4 regions of the Neobacillus sp. DFD-2R genome follow, and region 3 is predicted to be linked to each of the others. Evidence: predicted binding sites of a transcription regulator. Region 3 holds the regulator's gene; each other region holds the start of a gene.

Region 1 (5,947 bases), 2.0 Mb from region 3:
ATGCTGAAGTTCTGGAGTCATCTACATTAATCACTGTTCCTATATCCAAATTTGAAGCTGTCCTGATTGAAAACCCCGAGCTTTGCATTAAGGTATTTAGAGTTTTAGGTGAAAAAATTGTTGATTTACAAAACCGTCTTGAAGAACAGATCCTTAATAATACATATGAGCAAATCATCAAACTTCTTATTCGAATTGGCCAAAAGCACGGTAAAGAGTTAGAAGATGGAAGAATTTTATTGAAATCTGAATTTACTAATAAAGATCTTGCAAATATGATTGGTACAACAAGAGAAACAATTAGTCGCACTCTGACAAAAATGAAGAAAGATGAATTAATCGAAGTGGATAATGACGGCAATATGATATTAGATATAGAAAAGCTTATGGAGGAAATCCAGCTTATATAAGATAGTCAAAAAACGCAGCCTATGGCTGCGTTTTCAGATTGTCGAGAAAGGGTATTTTTCTCTGCAATTTTTTATTTTGTCAGAATCTAAATACCAAATTTATTGATTCTCCCTGCTAAAGTGCCTGTTGATTTCCGCTCCGGGCACTCGCTTTCCGCGGGGAGGTCCTGGAGCCTCCTCGGCGCTTTTGGCGCCTGCGGGGTCTCCAGTAACCTCTCTATCCCACAGGAGTCTAGTGCCCTCCGCTCCAATCAACAGGGAGGCAAATCAACCTAAAATATTGCAACACACTTTTTCTAACCTTGATAAGTGTATTGCAATCTTTTTTATATTTTGGCAGGCTGCAGTTAGAAGAGCCTGTTAACTTGCATTCCTCAATCCCCGTAACCGGCAGTAGCGAAGCCCGTGCAGCTCTTTTGAGTCTGCGAAGCTTCGCTCAATTTTTCCTTTCTAAATTTATAAAGCATTTTTCCCGATTTAGTTAAGCGATTTAACCTTACCTTTTCCTTGTACTCCTCCCATACATGTCGTGTTAATAAAACACGACCGATCACCATCTTGTGATTCATTGCAAGAAGAACAATCTCATCAAAAATCTCCTGAAAAATATTTGTATCCTTAAAACGGTGTTGACGATTCCGGCTAATCGTAGAGTGATGAGGTACTGGATCCTTGAATTTTAGACCTAAAAACCAGCGGTAGGCAACGTTTGTTCTAATTTCCCTTTCTAGTTGACGTTCAGAACGAATGCCGTAAATATAACCAATAAACATCATTTTAAAAAGAATAAGAGGATCAGTAGGGCGCCCATTATTATCATCGCTGTAATAAGGACGGACCTTTTCAAGAAGAAACGAAAAATTAATATATTTATCAATCAAACGAAGAAGATGGCCATCAGGTACCAATTCATCAATAGAAACAAATTCATATTCACTTTGGCTAGACTATTTTGGCTTAAACATTGAATTAACCACTTATTTTTTTATTTATTAGTTGAACTGAAGGTCTTTATTGAAAACACTCGTTGATTGGCGCGGATGGCACGAAGACTCCTGCTGGGGTACGGGGCAGGGGAGACCCCGCAGGAGCGAAGCGAGGCCACTGAAAAAGTCCAAGATATTTTGCAATAGGTGATTCCCTGAAAAAACCATCCCCACTATTGACTGAAAAATCGATGAAAACCATTTTCCTCTCCCTACTTTGATGGTGAAAAACGCAATTTTTTGGGATTTTAGTTGGCAGGAAATCTCATTATTAGCAGAAAAGGACTTTTTCAGTGGCGTCAGCGAAGCGACGAGGAGGCTTCCCGGCACGCCCGCGGAAAGCGAAGTGCCTGGAGCGCCAATCAACAGACATGTTGAAACCAATATACTAATAATATTATAACAAATTAACGCGGTGGATTGTTAAAGTAATCGAATAAAATAATTGGCTGCCGAGGGTTTTTCGACAGCCTGAAAACGCAGCCTATGACTGCGTTTTTTTACTATTTTACAGATAATTGAAGCATTTCTTCCATATCTTCTTGAGCTGTTCCAATTAATTTAAGATTGAATGTATCTTGAAGAACCTGTAATACTCCTTCAGAAATAAATTCAGGCGGTTTTGGCCCAATCCGGATATCCTTAATTCCTAAGCTAAAGAGACCTAGTAGAATTGCAACCGCTTTTTGTTCAAACCAAGATAAAACAATACTTACCGGGAGTTCGTTAACTTCGCAACCAAAAGCATCTGCCAGTGCCAAAGCAATTTTAACAGTGGAGCCCGAGTTATTGCATTGTCCTAAATCAATATAACGAGGAATATTTGTACCTGGTACAACCCCATAATCAACATCATTAAAGCGGAATTTCCCACAAGATGTTGTTAAAATAACCGTTTCCGGAGGTAATGAGGTGGCAAGTTCCCGGTAATATTCTCCTCCCTTACCCGGTGCGTCACAGCCCGCAATTACAAAGAAGCGTTTAATTTTACCGGCTTTCACAGCATCAATTACTTCCGGAGCTAACCCTAGAACGGTTTCATGATGGAATCCGGTCAGCAATGTTTCTTCTGAATCAATCGCTGCTTCAGGAAGCTCTAATGCTCTTTCTATTAATGGTGAAAAATCATCATTTATTATTTTTTGCACATTCTCAAGACCGGCAACTTCATAGCTGAACATACGGTCTGCATACGTACCTTTAATTGGCATTACACAGTTTGTTGTTGCTAAAATCGCACCGGGGAAATTCTCAAATAAGCGACGTTGGTCATACCAAGCTTTCCCGATGTTACCTTTTAAATGAGAGTATTTCTTTAATGCGGGATACCCATGTGCCGGGAGCATTTCCGAATGTGTATAAATATTGATTCCTTTACCCTCGGTTTGCTTTAATAATTCTTCTAAGGCAAATAAATTGTGACCTGTAACAACAATACATTTACCTTCAATTTTATTTTGGCTGACACGGATTGGCTCAGGAATACCTAATAACTTCGTATGGGCTTCATCAAGCATCTCCATTACGCGGACAGCTGACTTCCCTACTTTCATAGCCATATCGATATGTTCCTGAACATTGAAGTTGGAGTTAGTTAATGTCATATAAAGGGCTTCATGAGTAGTAGCATCTACAAAAGGATCCGTAACCCCCAGTTGGTTGGCGTGTGTACGGTAGGCAGCAATTCCTTTTAAACCAAAAATAATTGTGTCTTGTAAGCTGGCAATGGTTTCGTCTTTTCCACATACACCAATTACCTTACATCCGCCTGATGGAGTTTGTTCACATTGATAGCAGAACATTTTTTTTCCTCGCTTTCCTTAAAGTACTGCTTAAGCATACAAAGGCTGCGACTTTTTTAATGTGATTTACATCACATTAAATCAAGTTGAAACAAATCGTTCATAAATAGCGAAAGATGACAGTCACCTATTTTCTGCTAAAAGCATATGATATCGTGTGAAATTTTGGAAAGAGAGGGAACCGCTATGTCATCTATGCTTCCTGGAAATCAAAATAACCCTAAGAAAGCCAAACCTGAACCGTTTGGTGAGTTAATTAAATCAATGAACGATTTTTTCAATGAAAAACCGATAAGGGGGTTTTTACAATCCATAGATGATTTTTTCAACAGTCCATTTCCTTCAGGGGCATCCTTTCATGTTGAAACAGTTAAAACCAATAATGAATACATTGTTACAGCAGAATTACCAGGAGTAAACCGGGATCAAATTCACTTAAATACTGTTGGAAATTATTTAACTATCTCAGTTGAAAATAATGAACTGCTAACCGAAGAAGATGATAAGAATCAATTATTTCGACGGAGGCAATTTCATCAAAAATCGTCTAGGACGATAGCTCTTCCTCAACCAATCAACGAAAAGAAAATCAAAGCATCCTACAGGGATGGATTATTGCAAATTCGAATTCCACAAGAAAAAGGGAAAATTATTGAGATAGAAGATTAATAAAAGTCAGTGAATACATTCAATATAATGCCGGTATGTTTTTCCTTGAGAAATGTACCTTACAAAACATAAAAGACGGCATGCGCCGTCTTTTCCTATTTTCCTAAGATTTAAAAATTCCACCGAAGCCCTTTACTAGCGATGATACTTGGCTTACCGCATTCATCATTTGGCCCGCTGTATTCATCATTTTATTAAAATCCACTGACCCATCCTGTGACTTAAATGAGTTCATAAAGGATTGCATTCCTCCTGGATTTTTAGGGATGGCATTTTGCTTTGGATAGGGATTCATCATTGGATATCCATTCATTGGCATATATTGATTTTGCTGCATCGTTTCTTCCTGTGGCTGTAGGGGGTTTTGGAAAAGAAATTGCGAATCCTTTTGTTGAAATTGCTGATTTACATAGGGCCCTGCTTGCTGACCGGTTCCAGGCTGAAAGTTTTGGCCGTATGGTTGGTATTGTTGTGGATAGTACGGATTTTGCTGTTGATATGGGTTCCAATTATAGTTTGGTTGTGGCGTTTGAAAAGGATACGGTTGATTGGATGGAATCGGTTGATGATTCCTTTGCTGATTAATTGGCCCCCCGTGCATCATTTGCCCCGAATATCCATAATTCACGTAGGGATTTGGTCTATTTTTACCGAACATGGGCAAACATCTCCTCCGCGTTTTCATTACTACACTTTATGATGAATTACCCTCATTGGTGATTATTTTGAAATAATCGATTATGTCGTAAACAATAGAATTTTGTCTAAAGTTTAAATATTTTAAAAACTAGAAATCCTTTTTTTTCGTGTTACGATAAAAAAAAGGATGGAGGAGGAGTTATATATGGATATTCGTGAATTAAAAAGCAAATTTATTCAAAGTCGGGAATACAACACTGATGACGTTAACGCATTAATGGATTTTGCTAAGAAAGCGTATATTCACAACGAAATTGACATAAAGGAATATCGCCTTCTTGTCCGCGAACTTGAAATACAAGGCGCGGTGATACCTGACAATTCTAAGGAAAACTCCCTCATCGAAAATTCAAAATAAGTCTTTAAAAGAGATGCCTTACATAGCATCTCTTTTCTTAAAAACGTAATTCTTTTATTATTTCTAATAGAAAGTAATCGACTGTTCGGTTGGTGTTTAAAAATCTTGAACGGCTTGTTTCTGGAAAAAAGGATTGGATTGACTGCTGTTCGATATGTTCAGATGTAGTATTGATTTGCTTCAAATGAAGATGTTTTTGCGGGTTCTCTTTGAGCCAGATTGTCATTAACCCTCTCCATTCTTCATTTACCCCTTTTACTTCATCAGCAAAAGGTTTAATAACTTCATGAAAATCCATTTTAACCCCCTTCTCTCGTGCTTCCTGATAATTCTTTAGAAATAAGCGGTTATAGTGTAATAGTTTTTCTGTTAAATCGGCAATTTCTATAGACATCTGTTTTTGTTCCTTTCTTAAAATAAAGGCTGTGTTAAACTTGCCTGTTGATTTGCGCTCCAATCAACAAGTTACGAAATCAACAATGGCCTTTAACACAGCCAAAATAAAAAGTAGCATTGATATATTTCAAAGCTACTCTAAAAAGTTCTCTATTATTTTAGCGTTAATTAAAATCCTAATTCAAGTTTCAAGGACCTTGAAACCTGTTTTGGATTCAAACTAGTAACTTCTTCAGTTACTATAGTGTTTATATTTTCAAATTCCTGTTCTATTACCGATAGCCTTTGTTCATGAATTTTTAGTTTTTCCATTTCTTCTTGATTTAAACTGAGGCGAAGGTCTGAGAAAGATGCTTCGAGTACCAACTCTAATTCTTCTAATTGATCATAAATTTCCGTCAGCGTCGTAAGCAGCTTTTCCTTTTGGGACAATGATTTTTTCATTTATAAAACCTCCTCACGTTTATCTATAAGGAATAATTCTCTTTCTTTTTCAGGCTTCCTTCTGCATTGACAAAACTAGAAGCTATTCGTCAAAGAAAGTGTCAATATGGCATTTTTTCATTTATCTCTTCGACAAAATGATTAACCCGCATGAAAAATGAAATACCGCACAAGCTACTTATG
Region 2 (5,947 bases), 2.0 Mb from region 3:
AGGAACTGCTATGGCGGCAACAATGGTATTGCTTAATAAAGCATCCGTCCTTTATACATTCTATGCGCCATTACAGGCCCATTGGATTTTCTACTTAGGCTTAACATTTGTTGTAGTGGGAAGCTGGATTGACGGTGCAGCACAAATTATGACTTATGCAAAATGGCGGAAGAATAACCCCAGGAAACTAAGTCCGCTGTTAAGCTTTATGGCAGTCATTAATACGGTTATGTGGATTGTCGCAACACTTGGGGTCGCAACGACTGTTCTATTCCAGTTGCTTCCTTGGTCACTTGGAATCGTTCCTACCGTTGATGTTTTAGTTAGCCGTACATTATTCTGGTATTTTGGACACCCGCTCGTTTATTTCTGGTTACTTCCAGCCTATATGTGTTGGTATGCAGTGATCCCAAAAGTAATAGGAGGCAAAATTTTCTCAGATCCTTTAGCTCGTTTATCATTTCTTTTGTTCCTGCTCTTCTCCATTCCAGTTGGTTTTCACCATCAATTAACAGAGCCTGGAATTGATCCCGCTTGGAAATTTATCCAAGTTGTCTTAACCTTCATGGTTGTAATTCCATCATTAATGACTGCTTTTTCATTATTTGCAACCTTTGAGAGAAATGGACGTTCAAAAGGAGCTACAGGGCTATTTGGCTGGTTCAAAGTCCTTCCATGGAACGATGCCCGCTTTACAGTTCCGTTTATCGGAATGGCATCCTTTATCCCTGCCGGTGCAGGCGGGATTGTTAATGCTTCAAACCAAATGGATGAAGTTGTTCATAATACCATTTGGGTAACAGGTCACTTTCACTTAACAGCGGCAACATCCGTAGTCTTAACGTTCTTTGGTATTTCTTATTGGCTTGTTCCCCATTTAACAGGACGTAAATTAACCAAGGCAATGAATAAATTAGGTATTGTCCAAGCATGGGTTTGGTTTATCGGAATGGTTTTCATGTCAGGAGCGATGCATGCCGAAGGACTTCTAGGTGCTCCACGGCGTTCTGCTTTCTCCACTTACGGTGGGGCAAAGCAAGCAGCTGAATGGATTCCATATCAAATCGCCCAAGCAGTTGGCGGTTCGATCCTTTTCATCGGCATTATCCTAGTTATTATTATTTTCGTTAATCTAGCTTTCTTTGCTCCTAAAGGAGAAGAAGAATTCCCTGTGGGTGAAGCAGAAAATATAGAAGAAAAAGCACCAATGGTATTTGAAAACTGGAAATTATGGCTCGGCATCACTGCTGTACTTATCTTATTTGCTTACACGATACCGTTTATTGATATTATTCAAAATGCTCCTCCAGGTGTCAAAGGGTATAAAACTTGGTAGAACAGAATAGTATTCAAAGAGGATGATTCACATAGAATCATCCTCTTTTATTTAAATCTGCGCAATTAATTATACTTTCTTTTTAGCTAAAAAAAACAACAGAATATGAATTCTGTTGTAAAATAATATTATAGGGAAAAGAGGATGTCCCCTGGAAAATAAAGTGAATAGAAGAATAAAATGCTTTAGAGGGTTAACTGACCAATCGGGTTATAAAAACCCTTTAATTACGGGTTACTTTTTTGCAATGGCTACCCGCCACTTTTCAGGGCCTTCTTCAAGGTATTCCCAAGTGAATTGCTCGGTTCTTTCCATCATGAATTGATAATGTAGCGGTCTTGGATCATGATCATTGACAATCTGCATAACTTCTCCGGGTTTTAACTCGTCAAATCCATTTAAAATAGGCGGATGTTTTTCACGTGGAGGGTAATCCGGTACATTAATCGTTATTGCGAAAGTTTGCATTATTTTTACTCCTTTTAATTTATTTTCTACTCTTTTATTATAAAAAACGATTAGCAAATCAATAGTGAATATCATCACACCTTGAAGATGATTTTTTCACTATTTATTGAACTACTTAGGGGGAATAGAAATGAAAGAATTAGTTGGTCCATGCAAAGGTTGCGGAAAGGAAATCTATTGTTTAGAAGGTTTTCTTAATGGTGTTTTAACAAAAGAGAAAGAAATCTTTTGTTTTGATTGTAATGAAGGATTGGCAAAAATTGAAGAAAATCCGCAAAAATAGCCTTTGCGGATTTTTTTTATTATTCTTCATCAAGAGACAAATCTTTAACTGGCAGCATTTCATTCTCTTTATGTGTTGGTTTACGTAAATGGAAGAGAACTTTGACACAGAATATCACTAATGCAATAACACCGATTAAGAAAATGGAATCAGGAACAGCACGCCATGTTAATAATGTTTGCACAATATCCTTTTGTAAGAAGGCTGCTGAACGGGAATGAGCATATCCATGATCGAAAGCGTCTTTAATTTGAATTATCCCAACAGGAAGTAACGATAAGAACACCATTCCGGCAAGACCTGCATTCAACATAATACAGCTAAATTTTAGCCATTTATCATTCCAAGCCTCCGGTTTTACAATGTTTCTTAATGAGTAAAGAAGTAATGCAATCGCAAACATTCCATAAACACCCATCATCGAAGCGTGACCATGCGTTGGTGTTAAGAATTGACCATGTTCAAAATAGCTGACTGCCGGAAGATTTATTAAGAATCCAAGTACACCTGCACCAACCAAGTTCCAAATGGCAACAGAAATTAAGAACCAGAAAGTACCTTTGTATGGGAAGTTCCCCCCACCCTCACGCATCATTTTATATTGCTCATATGCTTCGAGAATTAACAAGGTTAATGGAATTACTTCCATTGCAGAGAAAACGGCTCCAAGTCCGAGCCATACTTCAGCTGAACCATTATAATAATAGTGGTGGCCAATTCCGATTACACCGCTGCCAAGAAGCAGGATCAATTGGAAATACAATTGTCTGACAGTTGATTTTTTTGTTACTAAACCTACTTGAACTAATAAGAATCCAATAACAACTACTGCGAATACTTCAAAAATAGCCTCTACCCATAAATGAATAATCCACCAACGCCAGTAATCAGCAAAGGTAAAGCTTGTATCCGGGTTAATAAATAATGCAAAAATATAGAACGCAGGTACAGCAATCGCAGAGTAGAACAAGAGGTGGATGAGTCCGCCCTTATCTGATTCTTTCTTAAGTCCGGCTTTTATACCACGATAAACAATAAATAGCCAGATTAACATTCCCACAATCAGAATAAGCTGCCAAACACGCCCAAGCTCAAGATATTCCCAACCATTGTTACCTAATAAGAACCAGTTATTCCCTAAATAGCCATTTGCACCGAGCCACTCACCGACCATACTTCCTGCAACTAGGACAACCAATGCCCAGAATAAAATATCTACCAATAAGCCTTGTTTCTTTGGCTCAAAGCCTCCTACAAGTGGTGCTACATAGATTCCCATGCCTAACCATGCTGTAGCAATCCAGAAGATCGCAAGCTGCAAGTGAAATCCTTTTGTAATATTAAATGGAAGAATATCATGAATCCATTTCATTCCGAAGAAACTATCCGGTTCTATATAATAGTGAGCGAGTAATGCTCCAAACATACATTGTACAAAGAATAAAATCGATACAATAACAAAATACTTTCCTGTTTTTATCTGTGAACTCGTTACCGGTATTTTCCTTAAATCAATTCGTGGGAAATTCCCTTCTTTATACGCTTCTCTCATACTAAACTGGTATCGGTAGAAAACATAAAGGATAATTCCAACCATTAAGACAAATAGTGTTACACTTGCTCCGCTCCACCAAACTGCTGAGAAGGATACATGGTTTCCTGCATCTTCATAATAAGGCCAGTTATTCGTATAAGTAATTTTATCCCCTTGGCGGACAGTACTTGAAAGCCATGCAGTCCAGAAGAAGAAGTCAGAGATTTGGGTAATTTGATCTCCTTTTGCTACATAGGCACGATTATCTTTTGGCATATCTGTATCTTTTATTAGATTTGCCTTTAATCCCCAACCGTCACCTTTTGTAAAGATTCCTTTATAATATCCTCTTACTTGTTTGAGTCCATATTCTTGTGCATTTGTTAGCTGCAATGTATCTTTGCTGCTATCATAACGATTTTTCCGCATTTCTTTGATTACATTATTTTTAATAACCGATTTTTCGTCTTCCGTTAATGAAGCAAACTTTTTACCAAATTTTTCATTTGCTCTAAAGTCTTGCATTCCTTCTGTGTAAATCTTTAAGGATTCAGCGGTATAGTCCGGACCCATATACGATCCGTGACCTAAGACTGTACCATAATCCATTAAATCATATTTTTGCCAAACTGCCTGACCGCCCATAATCGTTTCTTTTGTGAATAAAACATCACCTTTTTCGTTGGTAACCTCTACCGGTCTAGGTGCCTGTTCTTTAAATATCCAATATCCACCGCCTAACAATACAGTGAAACTTATCAAAAGTGTAATAATTAAAATAGATTTTAACAGTACATTCCTGTTTTCCTTTACCACTTTTTTCGTGGGTGTTCCTCGTTGTATTTCCATGCCTTTTCATCCTCTCTTGTTCTTTACATTTCGTATTGTAACTTTCACAGGAATGTCACAAAGTGAAGCTCTTCATCCAACTCCTGTGATTTTTAGCACACCACTGAGAATTATTTTCATAAAATTCCTCTCCTATGATGGAGGTCACATATTCGCTGTGAAATCACTGCTACAATGTATTTAAATAAGAATTAATAACATGAAGGTGATGTTAATGAAGCAAGAGGATATTGTAAAAAGATTATCGGTTGTCCCGATATTTAAGGAGTTGTCAACTGAGGAACTGGATCCAATAATAAGGATTGCACAGGCTCGTTTTTATAAGAGTAAGATGTATGTTTTTATGCAGGATGACCCTCTTGACCGAGTATTTTTTATTCATACAGGCAAAATCAAAATTTATAAAACTGATTTATCCGGAAAGGAACAAATCGTATCGGTTTTAGAACCGGGAGAAATGTTTCCCCATGCAGGATTTTTCTTGCAAGGTAGTTTTCCGGCACATGCTGAGATTATGGAAGATGCTTATCTTATCGTAATCCCAATTGACAAATTTGAGGAAATTCTTATTTCCTACCCGGAACTTTGTATTAAGCTTTTTAAAGTGTTAGGAGAAAAGATTGTTGATTTACAAGGAAGATTAGAGTCACAAATCCTCCATAATACGTATGAACAAATTATTTTACTTCTTATAAGACTATGTAAATCCAACGGTGAAAAAAAAGATAATCAGTTCAAGCTGACAACTCAATTTACAAACCGTGAACTGGCTAATATGATTGGCACATCAAGAGAAACCGTCAGCAGAACGATTAATCATTTAAAAAAGAAAGAATATATAAACCAGGACGATGATGGCTTTTATTTAATCGATCGAGAAGGATTGCAACAAGAGCTATTTTATTAAAATTGAAGATTAAAGCTAGAGTTTTCTATATAAAAATAAGGAGATGTTGTTATGGATCAAAGAATCATTGAGCTTGATGTCCGAGAGGATTTTAAAAATAAAATAGAACCATTTCAGAAAATAATGGAGGCAATAAAGGAATTAAACGATAATGATATCTTTGTCCTTCACGCACCATTTAAACCTGTTCCATTATTCGCAGTTTTAAAAGCGAAAGGCTTCACACATGAAGAAGAGGAGCTAGAGAAGAATCACTGGAAGGTTACATTTATTAAAAAGCAAAAGTAAGAGAAAGTTGGGTGAAGGGATATGTTTATCGATAATCGCGGGCTTGAGCCGCCACAGCCAATGATGAGAACTCTTGCCGCATTGGAAAGCTTAGGGGAAAAAGAAGTATTAACAATTATAAATGACAGAAGACCGATGTTTCTTTATGAACAGTTAGAAGAACTGGGCTTTAGGCAACGAACAGAACAACAAAACGACGGGAGTTTTAAAATTGAAATCTTCCGATAAGAAGGTGAAATATCATGCTTCCTCAAAATTTAGGAAGTGAAACAAATATTAAGC
Region 3 (5,947 bases):
GCAAGAACGGTTGCAGTAGTTGTACCGTCACCGGCAACATCGTTTGTTTTGCTGGCTACTTCAGCAACAAGTTTAGCACCCATGTTTTCGAATGCATCTTCTAATTCGATTTCTTTTGCAATTGTTACACCGTCATTTGTGATTAATGGTGAACCGAATTTTTTCTCAAGAACCACGTTGCGTCCTTTAGGTCCAAGAGTAACTTTTACTGCATTTGCAAGTGCATCTACACCACGAAGCATTGCGCGACGAGCGTCTTCACTAAACATAATCTCTTTAGCCATAATTCAAAAAACCTCCTCATATAGTCAAAAAATTTTATTTTTTTCAGGTATGATCCTTATGCGCCTACAACAGCAAGGATATCACTTTCACGTAAAATTAAATATTCAGTACCCTGGTATTTTACTTCTGTACCAGCGTATTTTGAGAAGATAATGCGATCGCCTACAGAAACTTCAAGTGCTACGCGTTCTCCGCTTTCAAGTACGCGACCAGTACCAACGGCAACAACTTTTCCTTCCTGAGGCTTTTCTTTAGCTGAGTCCGGTAAAACGATACCGCTTGCAGTTTTTTCTTCTGATTCAACAAGCTCAATGACAATGCGATCACCTAATGGTCTTAACAAATCAAACAACCTCCTCAAAAATATATGTAATTCTGAATTATTAGCACTCTCTCGTTATGAGTGCTAACACAATTATTATAATAATGAATCTGTAAATCTTTTGCAAGTGTGATGCATAAAATTTTTTAAAAAAGGCAGTAACTTTACACAACCTTAAAAGTATGTGAAAAACAGCAATTTATATACACTAATTTAGAAGATAACTCTTCAAAATTGATACAAACGCGTATTTAAGAGTAAAATGAAGAATAGTGCAAAAAATATTGTATCGAATTCAAAGGAGATAAAAATTTGAAACGGGAATATTGGATTATCATTATTGTTTATATTGGTATGCAGTTTTCCAGCCTACTAGGGGTTCCGCTGTTGATGTTCGGCTTAAAATCATTAGGAATAGGCCCGAAGCTTGCAGTTCCTTATTGGCTCATCATCAGCTTTTCCATCGGCTTGATCATTGTCCTTATTATATTACGAAAAGAAATGAAGCAATTTAACCTTAACCAAAGAGGAACCGGCTTCGGACGTTCGGTCATCTGGGCAATTTCCGGTGTCTTTCTGGCTTTATTTGCTCAATCCCTGGCCGCAAATATCGAGCGCCTTCTTGGGATTGAAATGGGCTCGGAAAATACAAAGGATATTATTAAAATTATCGATTCGTTTCCCCTGGCTATTTTAGTCAGTTCTATTTTCGGACCTATTCTAGAAGAAATCATTTTTCGCAAAATTATTTTTGGGACCCTTCATAAACGATTTAACTTTTTTATTTCCGCTTTCATTAGCTCGCTCATTTTTGCTTTGGCCCATATGGAGCCTAAGCATATTCTCATATATTCGGCGATGGGCTTTACGTTTGCTTTTCTCTATGTTAGAACAAAACATATTATTGTCCCAATTTTTGCCCATGTAGCGATGAATACCTTGGTTGTTATCCTTCAGTCGGCCTACAAGAATGATATTGAGAAACTGATTCACAACGCTGAGAAAGTTCAAAACTTCATCGGAGGATTTTTATGAGACGTTCACCATTGTTTTCCGGCTTCATTTATCTCCTGCTCGGCTCTTTATTTACTTACTTTGCGATTCAGGATGTTCAAAAAAACGGATGGGGGTTTTTCAGCTATCTCCTTGTCGTGCTGGCTACTTTTGATTTTGGTTCAGGACTAAGAATTATTTTCTTTTATGTTAAATTTAAGGATAAATTGAAAAAGTAAAGAGGCTGACACCATAAGTCAGCCCTTTTACTTTTATTAGATCTTTGTCATTATTTTTATCGACGAACCCGGATCATGGGTTAAATCATTTCGATATTCCACCAATCCGATCTGACATCCGGGTCCGATTTTGACGTTATTGCCCCTAACGATATCTGCCGTTGTATTTTCCAGATGGATGTCATCGCCTTCAATTACCTTGGCCTTAAGAGACCCCATTTCTTTTCCGAATGGCAGCAACGAGTTTTTCTTTTTCTTAATGGTGATTTTTCCGCCGCCGATTTCCTCTGCTGTGCTTTGACCGAAGCGCAAACCGACTCTAATGGTATCTGCTGTTAGTAATCCTTTAATTTCAAAACCGCCGCTGGAGTCAAACGTCTCATATTCAACATCGCCGTTTACTGAAATACTTCCTTTAATAGTCGCTTGATCTCCACTAAGAGCTTCGCCCACTTCCAGTAAACCGAAAATCTTTATTTTTTCCAACCGGGCTTTGCCGTTAACCGTCATGGTTCCCATGACCACCGTTTCTTCCGCTTCCAAATTCCCTTTGACCTTTGCTTCTCCCATTATTTTCACTGTTCCTGTTTTGACATTTTCCACCGCCTCACTCGTTCCATAAACATTTAAGGCTGAACATTCGACATCATTTACAATTGTACCCTCGCCTCTGATGCTGATTTTTTCGTAACGGCCGCCCGGATAACTTCCCGATCCATTGATAATCAGGTTATCGCCTTTTTTCATTCCAAAATCCCCCCATTAAACCTTTTTGCTTTCTCCGATAACAGCATTTTTATCCATCGAAAATTCGCCAGTATACTCCACAACATCAATTTTACAATTAGGACCAATCGTAACATGGTTTCCACGGACCACTTTAGCTATTGTATTTTCAAGTTCAATTTTGTCCCCTTCAATTAAACCCGTTTCCAGCTGCGTTTGAAAAAGAGGCTTTAATAAATTTTCGATTAATGATCCCTTTTGATGTTTTTTTACCGTTATCGTTTGCCCGCCTATCTCATTTGCTTTACATTCCCCATATAATTTAATGTCTACCTGGTCAGCATTTAAGAGACCGCCAATCTTAAACTGGGATTCAGCTTTAAAAATCTCCGCTTCGCAATCTTCTCCAACTGTTAAAGCGCCCTTTATTTTGATTTCCTCACTCTTTATTCTTCCGCCAACCGAAACTTTGCCGGATAGTTCAAATTTACCGACATAGAGGTTATCGTCGATTTTTGCCGTTCCATCAATGGTTAGTAATTGACTTTCAATATTTCCTTTAAACTTGGCCTTACCGTTTACTTTGGCTTTATCTGATTTGATGTTTCCATTGATCGTGCCGAAACCATTGCATTCAAATTCGTTGCATTCCACCTCACTGTTAACTGTGCCGAAACCATTTAATGTAACAAGGTTGAATTGTCCGCCGTTGGATGCGCCAAAGCCATTGATGACCAGATCTCCCCGTTGTTTCATATCCATTTCCATTCTCCTTTATAGTAATTTCGATTTAATTTCTTCCATGCAACTCATCAGTGAAAGCTGTGCGACAATTTTTGTTCCCCGCTCAAAATGGAAGGCTTCCGCATTGATCAATAACAGGCAGGATGAAACCCCTAGCTTTCTCGTAATCACCAATTCTCCGCTTTTCTGTTTAATCAAGGGTTTATTGTCCTGAAGCACCTGAAGCAGTATTTTCCCTTCATCGAGATTAATTTCACCTGATTGAAGGAGCTTCTCTAAGACAAACACTTCAAGCATTCTCGAAAAATCAAATTGATGACCGCCTTTTTCCTGCTCTAAATAAAAATCGATAACCACCGTCGAAACAATGTTACGTTTTATTAACTCGTCCTTGGTTAAATTTAAATCGGTGACATTTGGTGAAAACATGTCCGCCAGTTCGTCTAAGGAAAGGTTCTCTTTCATCGTTTGAATTTTATCGATTCTTTCTAAAATCTTTTCTTTTGGGAAAAATGTTTCCTGACCTGTGAATGTTGATTTCCTTACAAACCACTCTTCCGGAATAAGATCCTTTCGTTTCCATCTATATAACTGCCCATACGATATCCCGGCCAGTTCTAATAAATCCTTTTTAGAGATTAACTCCTCGCTCATTGTGAAAACCCCTTTCATACCGTAAATGTAACATAACACTGTTACGTTGTAAAGCCGGTGATTTAAATTGGGCTTCCTATTCCAAAAGAAAAAGACCTTTCCACGATATTTTTCGCGAAAAGGTCTTTGTTTTACTCTGCTACTATTTCCTCTGTTGGATAATGCTTTAAAAAATATACCAGTGATTGAAGCTCTACTGCTAAGTCAATATGATGCACTCTAATCGAAGGCGGTACATTTAACCTTGCAGGAGTGAAATTTAATATTCCCTTAACATTTGCTTTTACAAGCCGGTCCGTAATCGTCTGGGCAACAGGCGCAGGCACTGTTAAAATCGCCACAGGTATATTTTCATTGGACAAATGCTCCTCCAAATTATCCATCGGAAGAATAGGGACATCGCCAATCAATGTTCCCATTTTTTCAGGGTCGACATCGAAGGCACATTCAATTTTTGTATTATTATTTTTTAAAAAATTATAATTTAAAAAGGCGGTTCCAAGATTACCTACCCCGATTAGGGCAACCTTTGTCAGTTCGTCCTGATCCAGTGTTTTACGGAAGAAGGTTAGTAGGTAATTAACATTGTAACCATAGCCTTTTTTCCCTAATGCTCCAAAATAGGAGAAGTCCCTGCGAATGGTTGCCGAGTCCACTTTCACAGCTTCACTTAATTCTGCAGAAGAAACCCGTTGCTTGCCGGAAGCATGGAGGTTTTGTAAAAATCGATAATATAAGGGCAGCCGTTTTGCTGTTGCCTGTGGTATTTTCATCGTTTCATTTATCATTTGACTCCTACACCCCGCATGTATGGTTTAGTAAATTATTTAACTTGCCCGGTTCTTTTAAAATCACCGTTTTTCCCGCCCGTTTTCTCAACTAAATAGGTTGGACCAATCACCATACCTTTATCAACTGCCTTACACATATCATAAATGGTTAACGCACAAGCAGCCGCAGCTGTTAACGCTTCCATTTCAACACCTGTACTTCCTTTTGTTTTAACAAATGCAGAAATTCTTAATTTATATTGGTCATTGGCCTCCGGTTCCCATGAGAAGGTAATATTTACACTCGTTAAAGGTATCGGGTGGCACATTGGAATAAGATCCCATGTTTTTTTCGCAGCCATAACAGCCGCAACCTGAGCGACTGCTAACACATCGCCCTTTTTCATTTCATTATTCGTTATTTTATCATAAATCTCTTTACTTACTGCAATGCTGGAATGGGCAAGTGCAGTGCGTGCCGTCTCCGGCTTATCACTTACGTCAACCATTTTCGCTCTGCCTTCTTCATTAAAATGAGTAAAATCCGCCATATTTTAATCCTCCTATAAAATCATACACTATTTTTTCATCTATGTGTGTGAAAGTTTGAGCGAATTAGCCAAATGATTATTTTTTTCATTCGACAAAATTCCTTCCGGCGCTCTAATTAACAGCAGTTTATTGCCGACGTACTAGGAATAAGGTACACTATTTGTATGTATAGAGGTGAAAAATAATGATTTTGTTGCAAGTAAATCAACTGGCAAAATATTATGGTGCTGAACTTATTTTATCGAATATAAAACTGGAATTACAAACTCGTGACCGTGTGGCACTTGTTGGCCGTAACGGTGCAGGAAAATCGACATTATTAAAGATTATTGCGGGACACCTGTCACATGATGGCGGTGAGATTATTAAACCAAAAGAAGTAACCATTGGTTATTTAGCACAAAATACAGGTTTGGAATCGAATTTATCGATTTGGGAAGAAATGCTGACTGTGTTTGAATCGCTTCGAATCATGGAAAAAACACTTCGTCAGCTGGAAGAACAAATGGCTGACACTGATGCGATGGACGACAGCGGTAAATACGAAAGAATTCTAAAAGAGTATGACAGTCTCCAAGTGAAATTTAAAGAACAGGGAGGCTATCAATACGAAGCCGATATTCGCTCTGTTTTGCATGGTTTAAATTTTCGCGATCATGGGT
Region 4 (5,947 bases), 800 kb from region 3:
GTATTCCTGACCGTTTACATGGACCTTTAAAGGGAGTAGTGTGACATTATTTTCATTGTAAAAACTAAGAGGTAAATCGCATGCACTGTCAGCCAGTATTTTTACCTGCATGAAGCTCACCTGCTTTCAAGCTATTATATTTAGTTTCAGTTTATCGGTTCCAACGTAAAAAAACAATTATCAATTCGTTTGAAGAAGTAAAAAACAAACAATATAAATTATAAAGGGGATAGCCGAATGCTTTGGCTTCAAACAAAAAAGGTGATCATCGTTGTAAGTGGTGCATTGTTAAATGCAATTTCGATGAATTTATTTTTAATACCTGCAAATGTTTATTCCAGTGGATTCACCGGTATCGCTCAATTATTATCAAAAGTGTTAAGTGAATATACACCGCTAAATGTCTCGATGGGTTTTTTATTACTGTTATTGAATATTCCGGTTGCGATATTAGGGTGGATAAAAGTTGGAAAATCATTTACGATTTATAGCTTTCTTAGTGTATTGCTCTCCTCGTTATTTTTGACACTGATTCCAATAAAAGAGATATCACATGATATTCTACTTAATGCTGTATTCGGAGGAGTAATTCAAGCAGCCGGTGTCGGTATTACGTTAAAATGGGGTGCTTCTACCGGCGGTCTTGATATTATTGCCATGGTCTTATCCCGTATGAAAGACAAACCGGTTGGTACTTATTTATTTTTACTAAATGGCATTATTATCGCGACGGCGGGTTTTTTATATGGCTGGGAAAAAGCTTTATATACTCTTGTTACATTGTATACATCAACCAGAGTTATAGATGCCATTCATACAAGGCATGCCAAACTTACCGCATTGATCATTACGAAAAAAGCCGATGAACTAAAAAAAGCCATTCATGCAAAACTGGTCAGAGGTATTACGATGATTCCCGCTAAGGGAGCGTTTTCAAACGAAACAAGAGAAATGATGATGATTGTGATTACTCGTTATGAGCTATTTGATTTAGAAAGAATCATTAAGGAAGTCGATCCTAATGCGTTTACAAATATCATTCAAACAAATGGTGTTTATGGGTTCTTTAGACGTGATTAACAAGAAGACAGATTTGTATGTAGCTTGAATATTCAAGGAGGGCTTTAGATGAGAAGTTTATTGTTTGCCTTTATGCTTTTTTACCCAATTAACGAAACAGCATTATTTTCCAAAGCGAAAACTCTAAGCATAAATGAAAATTTGTATATTCAAGATAATAGTAGTATTTTCCGTTCTGTAAAGGTTGTGGGGAATGATGGGAAATATTTAGTTACCGGGAAAGCAAAACCAACAATGGGGAAATTTTATTATTCAGTTGAAGATGGACATGTAGAATATATTAAGGAAACGCAGGTTGTAATGAAAGAAAAGAACATGATTTGGGAACCATTTCAAATTCAAATCCGAATTCCCAATGAAAAACTCCCGGATAACAGTTCATTATTAGTATTCCTTTATGAGCGAAACAATGAAGGTCAAATTATCCACTCATATCCAATTGTTTTACAAAAATTTTATTAAAAAAGCGCAAGGGCCGTTTAGTGCCGGAGCCGGACAGTTAACGAAGTTCTATGATATAAATTCTGATTTGCTAAGAAAAGCGCAAGCGCCCTGTTTAGCGGCGTATGGACTGGAGCGCTTCGACTGAGATAAAGGAAACACGGAGAGCGAAGCGATCCGATGTTGACTTATCGCAGGGAGAAGAGCGAAGTACACTAGCCGCTGGGCGCTGAAGCTGGACAATTCTCAAAGTCAAAAATTTATACTTATACTTTAAAAAAACGGAAGCGCTTTTGTTTTGGGCGCTTCCGCTTTTTTCTCAATCCAATTGGTTCTGATTTACTTGCTCAAGCTCATTTTGCATCTGTTGGAGCTGACTTTGCTCAGCAATAGTCGAATTAGCGTAAGCAGAGCTTAAAGCATTCTTCGCCTTTGCAATTGCAGTATCACGGTCAGCAGGGTTGGCGGTTTTCGCCATCTCCACAAATCTTCTAGCTTCCTGGAACAGTTGGTTACCCATTTTAAATTCCTCCAAGCGAGGATTCATTCACATTGGCCATTTTCTGAGCTTCCGCTTCAGCGTAAGTCATGTGATATGGGATACGTTCATCATGTTTACTAACTGTATCCTTTCCTTGTTGGACAAAGCGTTTTGATTTGTTTCGTTTACCCATTCGAATCCCTCCAATATGCTCAAGCTTCTTGAAACAGCAGCGCTGCCTCAAAAAATAGTATGCTCCATCTTAGGGAAGTTCATTTAGGTAAACAATGGCGATTTTATGACTATTTTATCTTTAATAAATCGGCTAAATAAACACCTATGCCATCCTCTTCATTGGTAAGGGTGATCTCATTAGCGATGTTTTTTACCTTATCAATGGCATTTCCCATGGCAACCCCATGTCCGGCAAATTCAAGCATTTCAAGGTCATTATCTTCATCGCCGAAAGCAATGATTCTATCTGATGGAATTTGAAAATATTCGGAGGCCTTTTTCAAGCCGACAGCTTTATTTAATCCGGCTTTAATAATTTCTATTACATGCCACGGTGCCGCCCAGCTGCGATGATCAATTACTTCTGCATGCACATCAGATAAATGTTGACGAATCACCTTTAATTGGTCTTCTTCAGTATGAATTAACATACTTGTCGGTGAATCATTTAAATAATTACATAGATCACCTGTTGTAATTTTCGGATTTCCAAGACCAAAAATGTCCAACAATTTTTCATCATGATAATGAAAATAAACATCGTCAATAACTTCAGCGATAATATTGTGAAACTGATACGATCTGCAGGTATCAACAATTTCCTTGGCGACTTTTATATCAAGCGGTTCATGATAAAAGCCCCAGCCGGGGTTCCCGGGATGATGCATGAAAGCACCATTAAAATTGACAATCGGTGTGTCTAATTCTAACTCACGGTAATACATTTCGCTGGATCTGTATGGCCTGCCTGTAGCAATCATAACAATATGTCCTTTTTCTCTAGCTTTTTCTAAAATTTTTTTCGTTTTTAAAGAAATCGTTTTATCATCCTTTAATAATGTTCCATCTAAATCAAGTGCAATTAAATGTCTCTCTGCCATAAGGACTCCTTATTTTTTATATTTTTAACAATAAGAGCTTTGCTTTAGGAAAAAGTAAATTTACATGTTACACTACAGCTATGCATTAGACTTGGCTTGAAAATTGTTTTATCATCCTTCTATAATTACTATGTTAACAATTTTATATCTAAACTGTAAAAAAATTCACATCAAAAGGTCTAAATTGCTTATATACTTATTTATAGCTTCAGGAGTTGTTTACAGAGGTTATCGAAGAAAACGAAGATAGAAATAATATTCCCTTTTTACATATGGCCAAAAAGGGAGGACATTAAAATAAGTTTAAAAAATATCTTTTATTATAGTGAATAGTTAGTAAACGAAATAGGAGTGGATTTAGGTGAATGAAGAATTAAAAGAAAATATTATGGGAGCCCTGGAGCTTGTCGTTGACCCTGAGTTAGGTATCGATATTGTGAATTTAGGTTTAGTGTATAATGTAGAGATGGATGAAGAAGGCAAAGTTATGGTGACCATGACGTTAACTTCAATGGGCTGCCCGCTTGCGGGAACAATTGTAGATCAAGTAAAAAGAGCATTAGCGGATATCCCTGAAATCAAAGATGTGGATGTTAATATCGTTTTTAACCCGCCCTGGAACAAAGAAATGATGTCACGATATGCGAAAATTGCCCTTGGCATTCGCTAAGGATTTGATGATAAGAAAAGTGCAAGCGTCCGATTACTGATTTCCTAAAAACAGCAGAAAATTCTGCTGTTTTTTGTTTTGTCTTCACAAATCGGACAAATATAACTGACCTTAAGTGAAGTAATTCACTTTTTTCAAATATAAACACCTTTATAATACACAGTATTAAGGCTGTTGTTTTTGAAATGGCCGTTTTTAGGAGGTGTTTCATATGGCTTTTAGCCGTGATTTTAATAAAGACCCGTTTATTGTTATTTGGGAGCTAACCCGTGCCTGTCAATTAAAGTGTCTTCATTGCCGTGCTGAAGCTCAGTATCGCAGGGATCCGCGTGAATTATCATTTGAAGAAGGAAAACAATTAATCGATCAAATATATGAAATGAATAATCCTATGCTAGTATTTACTGGCGGAGACCCTTTAATGAGAGAGGACGTATTTGATATTGCCAAATATGCAGTAGAAAAAGGCGTCAGGGTTTCCATGACTCCGAGTGCAACACCAAATGTGACAAAGGAAGCCATTGAGAAAGCAAAAGAAGTGGGTCTTTCTCGTTGGGCTTTTAGTATTGACGGTCCAACTGCAGAAGTTCATGACCATTTCCGTGGAACTGCGGGGTCTTTTGCTCTTACAATGGAAAGAATAAAATACCTTCATGAACTTGAAATTCCGATACAGATCAATACAGTTATTTCAAGATACAATATTGACTATCTTGATGAAATGGCGAAAATGGTTGAAGATCTTAACTGTGTTTTATGGAGTGTCTTTTTTCTTGTTCCAACAGGCAGAGGGCAAGAATCTGATATGATTTCTCCTGTTGAACACGAAAAGGTGTTCAGATGGCTTTATGATCTTAGTAAAAGAGTGTCCTTTGATATTAAAACAACAGCTGCACAGCATTACCGCAGGGTAGTTATTCAGCAAAAAATGCGGGAAGCGAGAGAGCAAAATGCTGAAATTGATTATTTAAATGCATTAACTGAGCAAGGGTTAACAGGCTCCATTGATGGTTTAGGCAGGGCACCAAAAGGGGTAAATGATGGAAATGGTTTTGTTTTCATATCACATATAGGGGATGTTTACCCAAGTGGTCTTCTACCCGTAAATGCCGGAAATGTTCGTGAGCAGCCGTTAGCAGAAATCTATCGTAATTCACCTATATTCCAATTACTAAGAAATCCTGATCTTTATAAGGGTAAGTGCGGAGTGTGTGAATTTCGTCATGTGTGTGGCGGCTCAAGGTCAAGAGCATATGCAATGACAGGTGACTACCTTGAAAGTGAGCCATTCTGTGTGTATATTCCCAAGGCTTTAAGAGAAAAACAAGGACAATAAAAACATATTTTCATGAAACAAAATAATTAAAGGGGATGGTTTCCCATCCCTAAAAAATTTTATTCTATACTGCAATAAACAGCCGGGCAATTTTCACAGCCAATTTCATCCTTCAAATATTGTAAATCCAAGATTGAAATTTTCCCTTTTTTAACGGAAATAATGTTTTCTTTCTTTAAATCGCTAAGAATACGGTTTGTACTTTCTCTAGAGGTTCCACAGAAATTTGCCAGCTCTTGATTGGTTAATGGCAGGTCAATTAGAATTACATTCTCTTTATGGATACCGTAGCTATTAGACATACGAATGAGTGTAGAAAAAAGGGCACCGCGTTTTCCATTCAATACAAGGTCGCGAAATTTTGTTTGGGTTTTTCGGAAGTGATCACTCATCCATTTCATAAATTCAAAAGCAAGCTTACTGTTTTGAAAAATTTCACTTTCAATAACATCTTTTTTAATGGCGACGACTTCGCCTTCTTCCAATATTTTGGCACTTAATAAATATTTAGGGTCTTGGGTAAATAAAGTTAATTCTCCGCAAATATCATTTTCACCGCAAATTCTTAAAGAAAGCTCACGTCCGTCACTGGTTATTTTGCTGATTTGGACTTTACCCGAAATTATTATATATAGCTCTTCTGCAAACATTCCTTCTTGAAATAAGTAAGTTCCTCTTTCACTTCTAAATTTCCTGTCAGCAAATTTAAGTAATTCTTTTATTTCTAATGAATGGGTTGGTTTCACTGTATTCATCATTCACCTTCACCTCTATCATAATGATCAATCGGTCATTAAAGTTCACAGTTTACTTCATTATAAAAA

What was found. The regulator Rex, encoded in region 3, represses fermentation and respiration genes when NADH is low (regulators of the CRP and FNR family bind a similar motif). The targets are predictions, from matches to a motif close to TTGTGAAATATTTCACAA.
Region 1: hcp (hydroxylamine reductase) is a predicted target of Rex. The motif match lies at 3,258-3,275, and genes of this name have one in related genera.
Region 2: AC3ANV_RS08960 (DUF2249 domain-containing protein) is a predicted target of Rex. The motif match lies at 1,867-1,884, and genes of this name have one in related genera.
Region 4: AC3ANV_RS22095 (TIGR04053 family radical SAM/SPASM domain-containing protein) is a predicted target of Rex. The motif match lies at 3,901-3,918, and genes of this name have one in related genera.

Annotation. Positions count from the first base shown of each region.
Region 1 covers NZ_CM173228.1:1,783,182-1,789,128, reverse strand. The annotation lists gene AC3ANV_RS08880 (Crp/Fnr family transcriptional regulator) at 1-410, shown strand, start outside; partial or broken gene AC3ANV_RS08875 (transposase) at 941-1,327, opposite strand; gene hcp (hydroxylamine reductase) at 1,900-3,198, opposite strand; gene AC3ANV_RS08865 (Hsp20/alpha crystallin family protein) at 3,385-3,867, shown strand; gene AC3ANV_RS08860 (YppG family protein) at 3,971-4,468, opposite strand; gene yppF (YppF family protein) at 4,712-4,924, shown strand; gene AC3ANV_RS08850 (DUF1798 family protein) at 4,962-5,318, opposite strand; gene AC3ANV_RS08845 (hypothetical protein) at 5,489-5,764, opposite strand.
Region 2 covers NZ_CM173228.1:1,800,524-1,806,470, reverse strand. The annotation lists gene AC3ANV_RS08965 (b(o/a)3-type cytochrome-c oxidase subunit 1) at 1-1,336, shown strand, start outside; gene AC3ANV_RS08960 (DUF2249 domain-containing protein) at 1,571-1,804, opposite strand; gene AC3ANV_RS08955 (hypothetical protein) at 1,935-2,087, shown strand; gene AC3ANV_RS08950 (nitric-oxide reductase large subunit) at 2,107-4,470, opposite strand; gene AC3ANV_RS08945 (Crp/Fnr family transcriptional regulator) at 4,685-5,377, shown strand; gene AC3ANV_RS08940 (DUF2249 domain-containing protein) at 5,429-5,665, shown strand; gene AC3ANV_RS08935 (DUF2249 domain-containing protein) at 5,687-5,893, shown strand; gene AC3ANV_RS08930 (hypothetical protein) at 5,908-5,947, shown strand, end outside.
Region 3 covers NZ_CM173228.1:5,221,207-5,227,153, forward strand. The annotation lists gene groL (chaperonin GroEL) at 1-284, opposite strand, end outside; gene groES (co-chaperone GroES) at 341-628, opposite strand; gene AC3ANV_RS26125 (CPBP family intramembrane glutamic endopeptidase) at 920-1,642, shown strand; gene AC3ANV_RS26130 (YdiK family protein) at 1,639-1,839, shown strand; gene AC3ANV_RS26135 (cytoplasmic protein) at 1,876-2,586, opposite strand; gene AC3ANV_RS26140 (polymer-forming cytoskeletal protein) at 2,602-3,327, opposite strand; gene AC3ANV_RS26145 (YhbD family protein) at 3,340-3,963, opposite strand; gene AC3ANV_RS26150 (redox-sensing transcriptional repressor Rex) at 4,095-4,751, opposite strand; gene moaC (cyclic pyranopterin monophosphate synthase MoaC) at 4,787-5,284, opposite strand; gene AC3ANV_RS26160 (ABC-F family ATP-binding cassette domain-containing protein) at 5,470-5,947, shown strand, end outside.
Region 4 covers NZ_CM173228.1:4,416,589-4,422,535, reverse strand. The annotation lists gene AC3ANV_RS22130 (DegV family protein) at 1-111, opposite strand, end outside; gene AC3ANV_RS22125 (YitT family protein) at 238-1,080, shown strand; gene AC3ANV_RS22120 (Gmad2 immunoglobulin-like domain-containing protein) at 1,129-1,542, shown strand; gene AC3ANV_RS22115 (DUF3813 domain-containing protein) at 1,841-2,041, opposite strand; gene AC3ANV_RS22110 (hypothetical protein) at 2,043-2,195, opposite strand; gene AC3ANV_RS22105 (Cof-type HAD-IIB family hydrolase) at 2,305-3,117, opposite strand; gene AC3ANV_RS22100 (metal-sulfur cluster assembly factor) at 3,506-3,787, shown strand; gene AC3ANV_RS22095 (TIGR04053 family radical SAM/SPASM domain-containing protein) at 3,999-5,123, shown strand; gene AC3ANV_RS22090 (Crp/Fnr family transcriptional regulator) at 5,183-5,881, opposite strand.